DNA from 2 places in the Pedococcus sp. P3_C7 genome. Region 1 is predicted to be linked to the other one. Evidence: riboswitches for the same ligand, from Rfam matches in the RefSeq annotation. Region 1 holds a riboswitch; the other holds the start of a gene.
What was found. Region 1 has a riboswitch for S-adenosylmethionine ahead of ssuE (NADPH-dependent FMN reductase). Riboswitches for the same ligand answer to the same signal wherever they lie in the genome.
Positions count from the first base shown of each region.

Region 1 (7,199 bases):
AGGCCGTGCCCGCCATCCGGACGCCCGTGAAGATGGTGGGCACCGCGGAGGGCAGGACCACCTTCTGGAACAGCCTCAGGCTGCCCAGCCCCAGCGACCGGGCGGCCCTGACGAGGAGCGGGTCGACCGTGCGCACCCCGGCGATCGTGTTGAGCAGCACCGGGAAGAAGCTCGCGTACGCGACGATCGAGATCTTGCTCGTCTCCCCGATCCCGAGCAGTAGGACGAAGACCGGCAGGAGCGCGAGGGCGGCCGTGTTGCGGAAGGCTTCCAGCAGCGGCGTGAGGAACTCGCGCAGGCCGTCGTACCACGCCACCACGAGTCCCAGCCCGATGCCCGCGACGACCGCGACGCTGAACCCGATCACCGACCGGGTCAGGCTGGCCGCGACGTGCTGCTGGAGCTGGCCGCTCTGGACCAGTCCCCACCACGCCTGGAGCACCTCGTGCAGAGGCGGGAGGAACACCTTGCGCGCGGGGTCGAGCAGGTACTGCGTGCCGAACTCCCACAACAGCAGGAAGAGCACGACGGCCGCAGACCTGCGCGTCCCCCGCCCGAGGCGGCGCGCGACGGCACCCCACCAGGTATGCCGCGTGGCAGCCCGCCGAGCCACGCTCGCCTCGGGTGCCGGGCCGGGCTGCGTCGGCGCTGTCAGATCACGACCTGGGTCCAGGGTTGCGGTGCTCATCAGGCTGCCTTCTCTGTGCCGTCGGGCTGGATCTTGAGGTGACCGGCGTCCTGGGCGCGGCGCACCTCGTCGTGCAGGAGCGTCCAGACCTCGTGCCGGTAGTGCACGAAGCGGGGGTCCGACCGCAGGTCCGTGGTGGACTCGCGGTCGCCGAGGTCGACGTCGACGAGGGCCTTGAGACGCCCGGGGCGGGCGCTCAGGACGGCCACGCGCTGGCCGAGGTAGACCGCCTCCTCGATGCCGTGGGTGATGAACACGACCGTCGTGTCGGTGGCTCGCCAGATCCGCAGCAGCTCGTCCTGCAGCTGTTCACGGGTCTGCGCGTCAAGGGCCGCGAACGGCTCGTCCATGAGGAGGATCCCGGGTTGGTAGGCCAGGCTCCGGGCGATCGCGACCCGCTGCTTCATCCCACCGGAGAGCTCGTGGGGGTAGCGGTCCTCGAACCCCTCGAGCCCCACGAGGGCCAGGTTCTCGCGGGCCCGTTCGGTGCGCTCGCGGCGACTCAGTCCCCGTTGCTCGAGGCCGAACGTCACGTTGGCGAGGGTGGTCCGCCAGGGAAAGAGCGCGTACTGCTGGAAGACGATGCCCCGGTCGAGACCGGGACCGGTCACCTCGGCGCCGTCCACGAGGACGCTGCCGCTCGTGGGGCGGCTCAGCCCGCCGAGGAGGTCGAGCAAGGTGGTCTTGCCCGACCCGCTCGGTCCGACCAGCGTGAGGAACTCACCGCGTGGCACCTCCAGGGACACGTCGTCCAGCGCGACCAGCGGGCGTGCTTGCGGCTGGTCCCTGGTCGGGCGGAGCGCGAACTCCTTGGTCACGCCACGCAGCTCGATGTGGGCACTCATGAGGACGCCTTCGACGCGAGCCCGTTGTAGTCGTTGGTGTAGAGGTCGCGGGGCTTGAGCGCGCCCTGCTCGAGGACCCCGCTGTCGACGAGCCACGGCTCCCAGCGGGTGAAGTCCTGGTCACTGATCAAGCCGCCCTTGCTGGCGACTCCCACGCTCTTCCAGAACTTGAGGTTGTCGGTCTTCTCGTTGCGACCACGCTTCTCGATGATGGTGGTGAACCGCGTGATGACGGTCTCGCGAGAGCTCGTGCGCTCCCACTCGATCGCCTTGGCGACCCCGGTGACGAACTCCTTGGCTGCCGCCGGATGCTTGGCGATGAAGTCGTCCCGTAGGACGTACTGACCACCGTTGAAGGCGCCGAACAGCTCGTAGTCGCTGAACAGCGACCGCAGCCCACCCGTGGCGATGGCGTGGTCCTGCAGGACCCCCGAGAGGGTGCCGACGTCGACCTGCCCACGCCGGACGGCCAGCTCGGTGTCGTTGGGGGGCAGTGGGACCAGCTGCACCTGCTTGATCTCCTCCGGCGTGAGGCCGTTCTTCTTCAGGTAGGTGTCGATGACCGCCTCGGCGTGCGCCCCCAAAGTGTTGACAGCGACCTTCTTGCCGATCAGGTCGTGCGGGGTCCGGATCGGACTGTCGTTCTTGACGTAGAAGCCGTTGAACGTCCTGGCGTCCTCGCCGTAGTAGTTGATGACGGCCTTGACCGGGGCGCCTGCGCCGATGAGCTTGACCACGGCGCCGGAGAACGCACCGCCGAAGTCGGTCTGCCCCGTGGCCGCGGACTGGATGTCCTGGGGACCGCTGGTGGTGTTGCCGACCCAGTTGAGCTTGAGGGTGGGGAAGTAGCCCAGGTCGGAGGCGAGCTCGGGTAGCGACACCGAGTTGGCCCACCCCTGGTAGCGAATGGTCACCGGCCCCTTGTCCTTCGCGGACGTGCTGGCCTCGCTCGACGGGAGCGAGCAGCCGGACACCAGGACGAGTGGCAGGGCCGCCGCCAGCGAGGCGACCAGCGCCCGGCTCGCGGTGAAGGAACCACGGATCGTGCGCATCAGGCCACCGCCTCGCGGAGCACGGCACCCGCGGTGACCAGCGAGCGTCCTGCCACGGTGTCGAGGAAGACGGTCGTGACCTCGCGCAGCGGGCGCAGGGCAGCCTCGTCGAGGAAGGCCTCACCCCCGTCGACGAGCCTCACGTGGTCGGCCAGGACGAACCAGCCCGGGGTGATGCTGCTCGGCGACAGGCTCGCCAGGACGGGGCGGAGGGCATAGTCGACGACCAGCACGTGGGCGGGCGTGCCGCCGGTGGCCACCGGCAGGACGACCTTGCCCCGCAGCGCGAACTGCGGCAGCAGGTCGAGGAAGGTCTTGAGCAGGCCGCCGTAGGCCGCCTTGTAGACCGGGGTGGACACGACGACCGCGTCTGCCGCCTCGAGCGCAGCCACGGCGCGGGCCACGTCGGGGTCATGGGCGTCCCCGCGCAGGAGTGGGCCGGCCGGCAGGTCCCGCAACACGATCGGGACGACGACGTGGCCGGCGCGTTGGAGCTGTCTCGCGATGTCGGAGAGGACGGCGTCGGTCTTGGAGGAGAGGGAGGGACTGCTGGAGATCGTGGCAATGACAGCCATGGGTGGATCCTTTCGGGCAAGGGGAATCGCCGGTCCCGCGCCGAGGCGCAGAACCGTTGGAGGAGAATGGGTTTCGAGGCAGCAGGTGCCGAACAGACCTACGAGCGCAGGTCAGAGACCGGCTGAAGCCGACGAACGACGAGGGCGCGCGTCAGGGGCGACAGAGCGCGCTGGAAACCCTGAGCAGGTCGATGTGCCTGCGCAGGACGGGTCGGCAGGAGCGATCGGCTGCCTGCCTGGATCCGTTGTCCTTCATGGGTTTCCGTCCTCGGATGAGGCTCGAGCCTCGCGCTTGCGGCGGTCGTTCGACTGCCACCTGGTCTTCACCCGGAGCACCCCACCGCGAGTGGGAGGGTTGCCGTCCAGCGAGCCGGGGCTTGTCACTGGAGCTCATGACCTGCGTCGAAGGTAGCGGCTCCTCCATTGCCTATCAAATAAGTAGGATATGTCTCTCGCATGGTGGGACGACAAAGAGCTCCCACGCACGGAATCCGTTGCGCGGCTGCCCTTCGTGCCGACGGGCCGAGCTCACTCGTGCTCGGCCAGCCCAGCGGCATACGTCACCGGCTCGGCACCCAGGCCGCGCAGGAAGTCGTGGTTGCACGCGGGGCCATTCCGCGATGGCCGTCGGTTGTGAGGGGGCAGCACGGATCGGCTATGATCCTGCAGTCGCGACGGTCCCCCGGGCTTCGGCACGAGACCGCCGCGATCGCATGTTCTGGATTGCATGGTCACCATCACGCACATGCACCCACGGCCAGGTAGCTCAGTTGGTACGAGCGTCCGACTGAAAATCGGAAGGTCGGCGGTTCGACCCCGCCCCTGGCCACCACCCGAGAAGCCCCAGGTCCTCGAGGTACCCCTCCATCCCCCTCGATAGAGCAGCTCCGCTGTGGTCGTTCAGCGGCTTGGTGGTGCAGGATCTGGGCCGAATTGAGTGTTTGAGGGCGCTTCTTTGCGGCTGATGAAGGAAGATCACTGCGTGCAGCATCCGCAGCCCCTCGACCCAGGCGCCCGTGGACGTACCGCAGGTGCGAGCGACCTCGGGACCCTGGGCGGCAAGGCAGACCTCGGCGACCTGAGCCGCTGGCTGGTCGAGGCGTCGCCCGACGGCCTGTGGGTCTTCGACGCCGAGGGCAGGACCGTGCTCGCGAACCCACGACTTGCGGAGATGCTGGGCAGGACGGTCGACGAGATGGACGGGCTGTCCGTCTTCGAGACCCTGGACGCGACCGGCCAGGCCCAGTTCGCCGAACACCTGAGCGGACTGCAGGGCAGCAGCGCCCCCGGCAGCAACCTCGAGTGCAGCCTGCTGCGCAAGAACGGCGAGCGGTTCTGGGCACTGGTCAGCCACACCCCGATCAGGGACGACGACGGCAACCACGTCGGATGGTTGCACCGGGTGACCGAGTACAGCGATCAGCGACGGCTGATCGAGACCCTGCAACGGCGCGAGACGCAGCTGGCCGAGGCGCAGCACATCGCCAAGATCGGCAGCTGGGAATGGGACGTCGGCAGCGACGTCGTGGCGTGGTCCGACGAGCTCTACCGCATCTACGGCGTGGAGCCCGACTCCGGCTTCGTCCCCAACTACCAGGGCTTCCTCGACCGGATGCACCCCGACGACCGGGACGCCGTGGCCGAGGTGGTCCGGCGCGCCCTGGAGGAGACGGGCGAGTTCGAGTTCGACGCGCGCATCTTCCACAGCGACGGCTCCCTGCGCTGGATCCGTGGCCGTGGCCGCCTCACCCGCGACGAGGTCACCGGAGCCCCCCTGCGCATGGGCGGCACCTCCCAGGACATCACCGAGAGCAAGGACGCGGAACAGGCCCTGGCCCTGCTCACGTCCATGGCAACCGCGGCCAACGACGCGACGACGTTGGCCGAGGTCATCCCCACGATCCTCAAGGACGTGGCACGGCACACGGGATGGCAGCCGGTGGCAGCGTGGGTGGTGACCAGGGACGGCGAGCTCGAACCCGTCCCGGGCGAGACCCGCGACGTGCCGGAACAGGACGTCGCCGAGGCCACCCGGATCGCGATGGCCGCCGTCGAGTCGCGCAGCCCCCAAGCCTCCCTCACGACGGAGGGCACCGCCCTCGTGGCCGCGCCCGTGGTGGCCGAGGACCGCGCCGCGTGCGTCGTCGTCATGGACACGCGGGCGACCACCCCGCCCACCGACAGCGACGGGCTGACGGTGGCCAGGGCGGCGGCGATCTTCTCCCGCGTCGCGGAGCGTCAGCTGGCCGCCGAGCGACTCGAGCAGGCGCGCGACAACGCGATGAGCGCGTCGATGGCCAAGTCCGAGTTCCTCGCGACGATGAGCCACGAGATCCGCACCCCGCTCAACGGCGTGATCGGGCTGTCCGAGCTGCTCGGACGCACCGAGCTCACGCCGCACCAGCGACGGCTCGCCGACGGCATCGACGGCGCCGGCCGGAGCCTGCTCTCCCTCGTCAACGACATCCTCGACCTGTCCAAGATCGAGGCCGGGCGGCTCGACCTCGAGGCGGTCGACTTCGACCCGCGAGCCATCGTCGAGCAGAGCACCACCATGATGGCAGAGCGCGCCCGCGCCAAGGACCTCGAGCTTGCGGTGACCTGCCACCCGGACGTCCCTGCAGTGGTGAGCGGCGACCCCGTGCGATTCGGGCAGGTCATCTCCAACCTGACCGCAAACGCCGTGAAGTTCACCAACAGTGGAGAGGTCGTCGTCCGGGCCACGGTCGAGACGACGGACGAGACCAGCGACGCGACCAGCGACGTGACGCCCGACGTGACGCGCGTCGAGACCAGCGACGTGACGAGCGCGGAGGCCACCGACGCAGGCATCGTGCTGCGGGTCGAGGTCAGTGACACCGGGTCGGGCATGACGCCCGAGGTCAAGGAACGGCTGTTCACGGCGTTCTCCCAGGGCGACAGCTCCACCACGCGCGAGTACGGCGGCACGGGGCTCGGCCTGGCCATCAGTCGCCAGATCGTCGAGGCCATGGGCGGTGAGATCGGCGTCAACAGCGAGTCCGGGTACGGCAGCACGTTCTGGTTCACCGTGCGCTTCGCGCCGGCCAGCGTCAGCGCCGCCGTCGCCGCACCAGTGCCCTCGGTGGCCGGGCTGCGCGTGCTGGTCGTCGACGACAACGAGACCAACCGCTTCATCCTCGAGGAGCAGCTGGCCGGCTGGTCGATCGAGGCGGCGATCGCCTCGTCGGGGGTCGAAGGTCTCGGGCTCCTCGACGACGCCCACCGGCGCGGGCAGCCCTTCGACGTGGTGCTGCTGGACTACCTCATGCCCGGCGTCAACGGCGAGCAGTTCGCCCGGATGATGCGTGGTGACGGCCGCTTCGGCGACACCCGGATCGTCCTGCTCACCTCGGCCATGGACCTCGATCCGGAGGTCCTGACGGCGGCCGGCATCGACGTGTCATTGACCAAGCCCGTGCTGCCCTCCAGTCTGCTGGACACCCTCGCCGACCTGGCCGGCGCCCGCGCCGAGACCGCCCCGCCGAGCGGTGCGCCGAGCGGTGCGCCGAGCGTCCCTGGAACCGCCTCCTCGACTCCCGGCCGCGCCGACCGGCGCCTCCCGATGGGTTCCCGGGGCCGCGTCCTCGTCGTGGAGGACAACGAGGTCAACCAGTTGGTGGCCGTCGGCATCCTCGAGAGCCTCGGGTATGCCGTGGACGTCGCCGAGAACGGGCTGGCCGGCTACTACTCGTTCCAGTCGGCCGACGGCGCGTACGACGCGGTGCTGATGGACTGCCAGATGCCCCAGATGGACGGCTACGACGCCACGCGCATGATTCGCTCCTTCGAGGACGACCAGTACCGGACGCCCATCATCGCGATGACGGCGGCGGCCATCGCCGGCGAGCGCGAGCGCTGCCTCGAGTCGGGGATGGACGACTTCCTCACCAAACCCGTCGACGTGGCGCTCTTGCGCGACACCCTGGAGCGCTGGGTCCCGGTCAACGGCGACCACAGCGCCGAGACCGACGCCACGGACAGCCGACGGCTCGCGTCTCGGGCGGACACCACCGTGCTG
Region 1 is NZ_JBFUHC010000007.1:6,825-14,023, forward strand. It holds gene AC1DS4_RS10615 (ABC transporter permease) at 1-688, opposite strand, end outside; gene AC1DS4_RS10620 (ABC transporter ATP-binding protein) at 688-1,533, opposite strand; gene AC1DS4_RS10625 (ABC transporter substrate-binding protein) at 1,530-2,585, opposite strand; gene ssuE (NADPH-dependent FMN reductase) at 2,585-3,160, opposite strand; SAM riboswitch class IV at 3,444-3,558, opposite strand; tRNA gene AC1DS4_RS10635 (tRNA-Phe) at 3,916-3,992, shown strand; gene AC1DS4_RS10640 (response regulator) at 4,143-7,199, shown strand, end outside.

Region 2 (7,199 bases), on a different contig from region 1:
CGACGAGCAGAAGCGGTGCGACCTGGTGTGGAAGGTGGACCGTGTGGACGTGCAGGTGGAGCGTCACGGGCCCCGGGTGCGAAGCCATGCCCCAGTATCCCCCCGCGGCCGCCGGCTGACACCTGCATTCGACGTGTTCGGTCGGACGCAGGTGTCAGCAGTCGGCTCAGACGCCCTTGGCCGCGATGAAGCCCTGCTCCAGGTCGGCAACGATGTCGTCGATGTGCTCGATGCCCACGGCGAGGCGCACCAGCCCGGGCGTCACCCCAGCCTTGAGACGATCGCCGTCCGGGCCCTGGGAGTGGGTCGTGGACGCCGGGTGGATCGCGAGCGAGCGCACGTCACCGATGTTGGCGACGTGGCTGTGCAGCACGAGGGACTCGACGAACCGTCGCCCCGCTTCGACGCCGCCGGCGATCTCGAACGCCAGCACCGCCCCAGCACCCCGCGGCGTGTACTTCGTTGCCTTCGCGTACGACTCGTGGTCCGGCAGTGAGGCCCACACGACCTGCTCGACCTGCTCGTGCTGCTGGAGGAACGCCGCCACCTTGTGCGTGTTCTCCAGGTGCCGCTCGATGCGCAGGCTCAGCGTCTCGATGCCCTGGGCGATGAGGAAGGCGTTGAACGGTGCGATCGCGGGACCAAGGTCGCGCAGCAGCTGGACGCGCGCCTTGAGGATGAACGCGAGGTTGGCGCCGAAGGCACTCCCCACGCCGAGGTCCCGCGCGAACACCAGCCCGTGGTAGCTCTCCTCCGGGGTGTTGTAGTTGGGGAACTTGTCGGGGTCGGCCCCGAAGTCGAACGTGCCCCCGTCGACGATCACCCCCGCGATCGACGTGCCGTGACCACCGAGGTACTTGGTCGCCGAGTGCACGACGATGTCGGCTCCCCACTCCAGCGGACGGATGAGGTAGGGCGTCGCGATCGTGTTGTCCACGACGAGCGGCACTCCGGCCTCGTGGGCGACGGCCGCGACGCCCTCGATGTCGAGCACCTCCGACTTCGGGTTGGAGATCGTCTCGCCGAAGAACAGCTTGGTGTTGGGCCGGACGGCGGCCCTCCAGGACTCCAGGTCGTTGGGGTCCTCGACGAAGCCCACCTCGATCCCGAACTTGGGGAGGGTGTGCTTGAGCAGGTTGAAGGTGCCGCCGTACAGGCTCGGGCTCGCCACGACGTGGTCCCCCGCCTCGGCGATGTTGAGGATGGCCAGGGTCTCGGCGGCCTGTCCCGAGGCGACCAGCAGCGCCCCGACCCCGCCCTCGAGCGACGCGACTCGCTGCTCGACAGCGTCCTGGGTCGGGTTCATGATGCGGGTGTAGATGTTGCCGAACTCCTTGAGGGCAAACAGGTTTGCCGCGTGTTCGGTGTCCTTGAAGACGTAGGACGTCGTCTGGTAGATCGGCAGGGCGCGAGCGCCGGTGGCGGCGTCCGGCTCCTGCCCGACGTGGACCTGCCGGGTCTCGAACGACCAGTTGGTGGAGCTCATCTCGGTGTCCTTCACTCTCGTATGCCGCGTGGCACGGATCGGGGGCCCGTCACCGGCGGAGCGGGTGGTCGAGGTGCCTGTGAAGGGGAGGTTCGAGCTCCCGAGGTCCTGTGATCACTGATGCCACCGCCGGAACGGTGCGGGACACGTGGTGGGTCTCCCGCGCTTGCGGACGGCGACTGCGCCGCCCGCCAGGTCTTCACCCGGGGCACCCCACCGCGGAGGAGGGTTGCCGGCCAGCGAGCCGGGGCTTGTCGCTGGCACTCATGACCTGGGCCGAGGCTACGCCGGGGAGGTGAGCGGGCGGCATACCCATCTCTCATGGCGGACGCACGAACGGCGGGTCAGCGAGCGCCGGGACGTGGGTCGGGATCGGGGGTGGTGCCGCGCGCATCGGTGGCGTCGCGGGTCCGCATCGCCAGGTCCCCGTCGTGTCGGGCGTACAGGTCGCGCCCGGTGCCGACGGCCCCCAGACCCGCCGCGGTCGCCTCGGCCGCGAGGCCGGTGACGAACATCGTCCGCGACCGGTCGGGGTCGCGGGTCACCAGGGCGAGGTCGTCGAGCCACTTGTTGCGCACGAGGACGCGTGCACGTCCCGCGACCTGCTCGGCCACCCAGTGCGCCGTCGCGGTCGGCGAGCCCGGCGACCGGGTCGCGCGGAACGTGCGGAACGTGCGGGCGTCGGGCTGGTACTCGGCTCGACCGGCGCGGCGAAGCTCCTCGGCCGTCGCGAGCCGGAGGCGTTGAGCCGTGCCGAAGCGCAGCGAGCGTCGCGCCGTCCTCGTCGGGCTCGCCAGGGCCGCGGGGTTCGTCGCCAGGGCGCCCCGCTTGAGCACGCCGGACGCGGCGCCGGTGACCGACAGGGCGGCGCCCACGCCGATGCGGCCCCAGTCCCCGTCGCCGTAGCCGACCTTGACCGCCACGTCTGCCGTCAGCTGGAGTCCGTCGCACGCCCCGGCGACGACCCCCAGCGCCTTGGACGGCGGCGTAGGAGCCATCGCCACGCCCCCTGCCGCGCTCCCGAGCACGCCGGCCCCACGACTGAGCCCCGTCAGCGAGTCGTACATCCGTGAGTCGTCGAGGCCGTCCTGGACGAGCTGGTGCAGAACCGAGGCGCACCGGCGGTCCGCCTCGGCAAACCGTTGCCAGGCTGCGGCATGGCGGCGTTCGGCGATCTGGACGAGCTCGAGCTGCTCCAGCTCCTTGCGGTGCACGTCCGCGGCGACCGCACGCTGAGTCGGGTCCGCGCTCTCCTGCGCCGTCACCCGCCGGTTGCCCAGGGTGACCGCGAGCTGCCAGGCCTCCGCGTGCGTCGTCACCGCCCAGGAGGCGTCGTGCTGCGCCTCCGCCAGAGCTGCGGCAAGGGGCCGCAGGGCCACCGCGGACACCGCGTAGCGACGCCCCACCGAGACCAGGAGCGAGGCCGCGGTGCGGGACCGAGCGCCGAAGGCGGCGCCGCCCGGCCCCTCCCAGGTCGTCCTGCTCGGGTCGCCGAGGCTTCGCACGGTGCTCGCCAGGGCCAGCAGCAGCTCGCCCTGCCCGGCCAGCCGGTCGGCGAGTGCGCGCACCGTGCCGGGATCACCCGACAGCGGCCTCAGGATCGTCATCCCGGGCCACCGTCGAAGGCGGCGGCGCTCGTGCTCTCGACGTCGGCGTACAGCCGCCCGGCCAGCGCCGTCGCGGCCGCGAGGTCCTCGAGCGCGCGGCCGATCACGTGACGTTGGTGCTCGAAGTCACCCAGCACCGAAGCGAGGGCTCCGGCGCTGTCGCCGGGGCCCAGCGCCCAGGTCTGCTCCGAGCTGCGCACCGCCTGCCAGAGGAGGTCGTCGGCCACCTCCCGCAGGGAAGCGCCCAGCGCCACGATGGTGTCGGAGTTCACCTCGATCCGGGTCATGGGTCCGAGGGTAGGTCGGTCGTGGGACGCCTCCCGGAGTTGTCCACAGCCGCCTGTGCGCCGGATCCTCGGCGCCCGACAGCTCCCACCGAGCCGACCCGCCTGCTCGACCCCTCCACCCGAGATGTGCCGGTTCGTGTTGTGATGGACCCATGAGCATTGTTGGTGAGTACGTCGCCAGCCCCACCGGCTGGGTCCGGACGCAGGTCGAGCAGATCGAGGCCGCCGGGACGACCCGTGCGGTCGCCATCCAGGGTCGACGGGTCGTGATGCTGACCATGCTCGGCCTCTCCGGCAAGGTGCGAAAGGTGCCGTTGATGCGCGTCGAGCACGACGGTGTGTATGCCGCGGTGGCGAGCAAGGGTGGCGCGCCGGAGCACCCCAAGTGGTACGCCAACATCCGCAAGAACCCGGTCCTCGACCTCCAGGACGACGACCGCACGTGGACGGTCCGGGCCCGCGAGCTCGAGGGCGCCGAGCGCGAGGAGTGGTGGCCGCGGTGCGTCGAGGCGTTCCCGCCCTACGCCGACTACCAGGTCAAGACCGACCGGCTGATCCCCGTGTTCGTCCTCGAGCCAGTCGACGAGCCGGTGGACACAGCCACGGACTAGCGGTCGGCCAAGGCCACCGACCAGCTCTCAGCTGGGACGGGTGCGCCGCAACCAGAGCAGGCCGAGCACCGGCAGCACCAGTGGCACGAAGCCGTAGCCGGACCCGAAGTGCGACCACACCGTCTTGTCGGGGAAGGCGTCCGTGGCCAGGTAGGACGCCAGACCCACGATGAGCACGCCTGCCAGCTCGACGCTGATCGCCACCAGCGCGACGCGGCGCGACGTGAGGTCGCCGCGCGCCAGCGCGACCGTCGCCACGACGTAGTTGACCGCCGCAAGCGCCGACAGGACATAGGCCAGCGGCGCCCTCGAGAAGTACTCGGAGATCTGCAGCACCGAACGGCCGGTGGCCGCGAGAGCGAGCAGACCGTAGACCGCGACGAGGACCACGCCGGGTCCCGATCGGGTCGAAGGGGCGGACGGGGTCTCAGCCACGGAGGTTCCAGATCTGTTGGAGTCGAGCGGTCATGACCGCGACGCCGAACGCCCCGACGGCGACGACCCCCATCGCCCAGCGGGTCTTCTCCTTCAGCGCGAGGAACAGTGCCGCCGGCGGCACGAAGGGAAGCGTGATCGCATAGGCCGCGAACGTCGCCTGTTCGGCGCCGCCACCGGGTACCCGCCCGAGATGGACGAGGCAGACCACCAGCTGCACCAGGAGGCCCAGCTCGGTCACCCCGGCCACGAGCAGGAGGCGGTCGTCGACGAGCCGGCTGCGCGCGGCATACCAGGCGGCGACGGCCATCAGGCACACCGCCGCCACGAGCACGACGACGGTCAGCGGGAGGAGCACGGCGGGAAGCCTACGCGAGCACCCCGTCGTGGTCGTTCGCCGGTCGGGGACCGTCAGCCGCCGGTCTTGACGCCCTTGCCGGACGACCGCGGGTTCGGCGCCTCTCTGTCGCCGGTCCTGGCCGGGTCACTCGGGGCGGACGCCGAGGTGCCGGCCTTGGCCGACTTGCCCTGGACGGGCGGCGCCACGGACTTCGTCGAGTTGGGGGTGAGGTTGGGGGCATGCGTCGCGGGCGAGTGCGGAACCGGCGTCTTGGTGCTCGGCGCCTTGGTGGTCGACGGCTTCGTCGGGTGCGTGGGCTTGGCCGAGGGGATGACGCGCGCCGTCGGTGCCGACGAACCCTTGGTGGGCTTGGCCGCGAGCACCCCTGCGCAGTACGCCTCCACCCGGTCCGCCCCGCCGGCAGTGCCCGCAAGGTTGCGGAAGGCGACCGACCGGTCGCGAGCGGTGCCCTTGGCCTTGTCGGAGGCCCACGCCCTGCACAGGCCTGCGGCGGGGCTGCCCGCGGCATGGGGCCCCACGCCTGCATTCGGCGGGGTCGCCGGGTTGCTCCCGGGGTCCGGTGACGTGCCCTTGCCCGGGGCCTCGGGCGCCGGTGCCCCGACGGTGTCGTGCAGGACCTGCTGGACCGGGTCGGGCAGCACCCCGACGTAGGCGGCTGCCCCGAGACCGCCCAGCGACATCACCGACACGGACAGGGCCGTCGCGGTCAGGAGCGCGGCCCGCGACCGACCGGCCGCCGCCGCGGTCACGGCGCCAGCGGAGCCCAGACCGATGGCGATGACCTTGACCCCCGGCGACCGGCGTGCCGAGGACGGGATCTTGCGGAAGGCACTCAACGCGATGTGTTCGTCAGCCAGTTCCGCCGGCGTGGGAGGTGCGGCCAACGACCACGCGAGCAGGTCGGCATCGGTGGCCAGCCGCTCCAGGGCCCGCGACTCGGCCCGTTCGATGTTCGCCTGGTCCACGCCGACGACGTCGGCCACCGCACTGGGCGGCAAGCCCGCCCCCAGGTGCAGCACGACGACTTCGCCCTGCCCGAGGGGCAGGGCGCGCAACGCGGTCAGGGTGTCGTTGATCCCGCGGTGCACCGGGTCGCCTCCTGCGTCGGACTCGATCAGCTCGTCGATGTCGAGCTCGCCATCGCCCTCGACCTGGATCCCCGGCAGCACGGTGACCGACCCCCAGGCCCGTCGGAGCGTGCTCTCCTCGGCGCGCTGGCGGGCGCAGGCGAGCAACCACACGCGCCACGCGAGCTCGTCCCCGACAAACCCGGGCAGACCGCGCACGACGGTGATCCAGCCCTCGCAGGCCTCGTCGTAGGGATCGTCGTGCCCGACGACCCGCAGGTAGCGGATCATGGCCGGGTTGGCATCACGCCAGAGCCGGGCGAAGGCATCCTCTTCGCCGGCTTGGGCGGCGCGCAGGGTGCGCGTGAATTCGGTCCCCAGCACGATCTCAGTATCGCGGTTCGGCCCGCGCCGTCCCCTCATCCGTTTGGCCCCAAAGTCAAGACTTGGTCAAGTCACCCGAGAGCAGTCCCGGCAGCCGCCGGCAGCCGCCGGCAGGCAGCGGGGCGGTGGTGCCGTGGCCAGGGCTTCGGTGAGCACCGAAGCCCTGGCGCGGTATGCCGCCCGCCCGGGTCAGGGCGCGACTGCCAGCTCCGGGGCGGGCACCAGGACCGACTCGCGAGAAGCCGGCTCCTCACGGTGTCCGTGCCGCTCCCACCACCGCGCGAGGGGACCGGGTGCGTACCAGTTCGCCCTGCCCAGCAGTCGCATCGTGGCGGGCACGAGCAGGGCCCGTACGACGGTGGCGTCGAGCAGGACGGCCACGAGCATGCCCACCCCGATCATCTTGAGGAAGACGATCCCACTCGTCGCGAAGCCACCGATGACGACGGCCAGCAGCAGGGCGGCGCTGGTGATGATGCGCCCGGACCGCTGCACGCCGGCCGCGACCGCCCGGGTGTTGTCCCCGGTGCGGTCCCACTCCTCACGCACGCGGCTGAGCAGGAACACCTCGTAGTCCATCGAGAGGCCGAACAGGATCGCGAGCATCAGGATCGGCTGGGTCACGTCGAGGTAGCCGGGAGAGGTGAAGCCCAGCAGCCCCGACAGGTGACCTTCCTGGAAGATCCAGGTGACCACGCCGAAGGATGCGACGATGGACACGGCGTTCATCACGATGGCCTTGAGGGGCAGCACGACCGAACCGAAGGCGACGAACAGCAGGACGAGCATCACGGCCGCCACCATCAGCGCCATCCACGGCAGGTGGTTGCCGATCGAGTCGATCAGGTCCACGGCGTCGGCGGTCGGGCCGCCGACCAGCGCGGTGGTGCCAGCGGGCAGGTCGACGGCCCGGATGCCCTTGAGCACGTCCTGGCTGCCCGAGGTCTGGGAGTTCCCCTGC
Region 2 is NZ_JBFUHC010000013.1:147,750-154,948, reverse strand. It holds gene AC1DS4_RS18235 (hypothetical protein) at 1-88, opposite strand, end outside; gene AC1DS4_RS18230 (bifunctional o-acetylhomoserine/o-acetylserine sulfhydrylase) at 167-1,486, opposite strand; SAM riboswitch class IV at 1,644-1,758, opposite strand; gene AC1DS4_RS18225 (hypothetical protein) at 1,831-3,093, opposite strand; gene AC1DS4_RS18220 (hypothetical protein) at 3,090-3,380, opposite strand; gene AC1DS4_RS18215 (nitroreductase family deazaflavin-dependent oxidoreductase) at 3,533-3,991, shown strand; gene AC1DS4_RS18210 (hypothetical protein) at 4,019-4,426, opposite strand; gene AC1DS4_RS18205 (hypothetical protein) at 4,419-4,784, opposite strand; gene AC1DS4_RS18200 (RNA polymerase sigma factor) at 4,838-6,238, opposite strand; gene AC1DS4_RS18195 (MMPL family transporter) at 6,428-7,199, opposite strand, start outside.
Region 2: another riboswitch for S-adenosylmethionine. It lies ahead of AC1DS4_RS18230 (bifunctional o-acetylhomoserine/o-acetylserine sulfhydrylase); the one in region 1 lies ahead of ssuE (NADPH-dependent FMN reductase).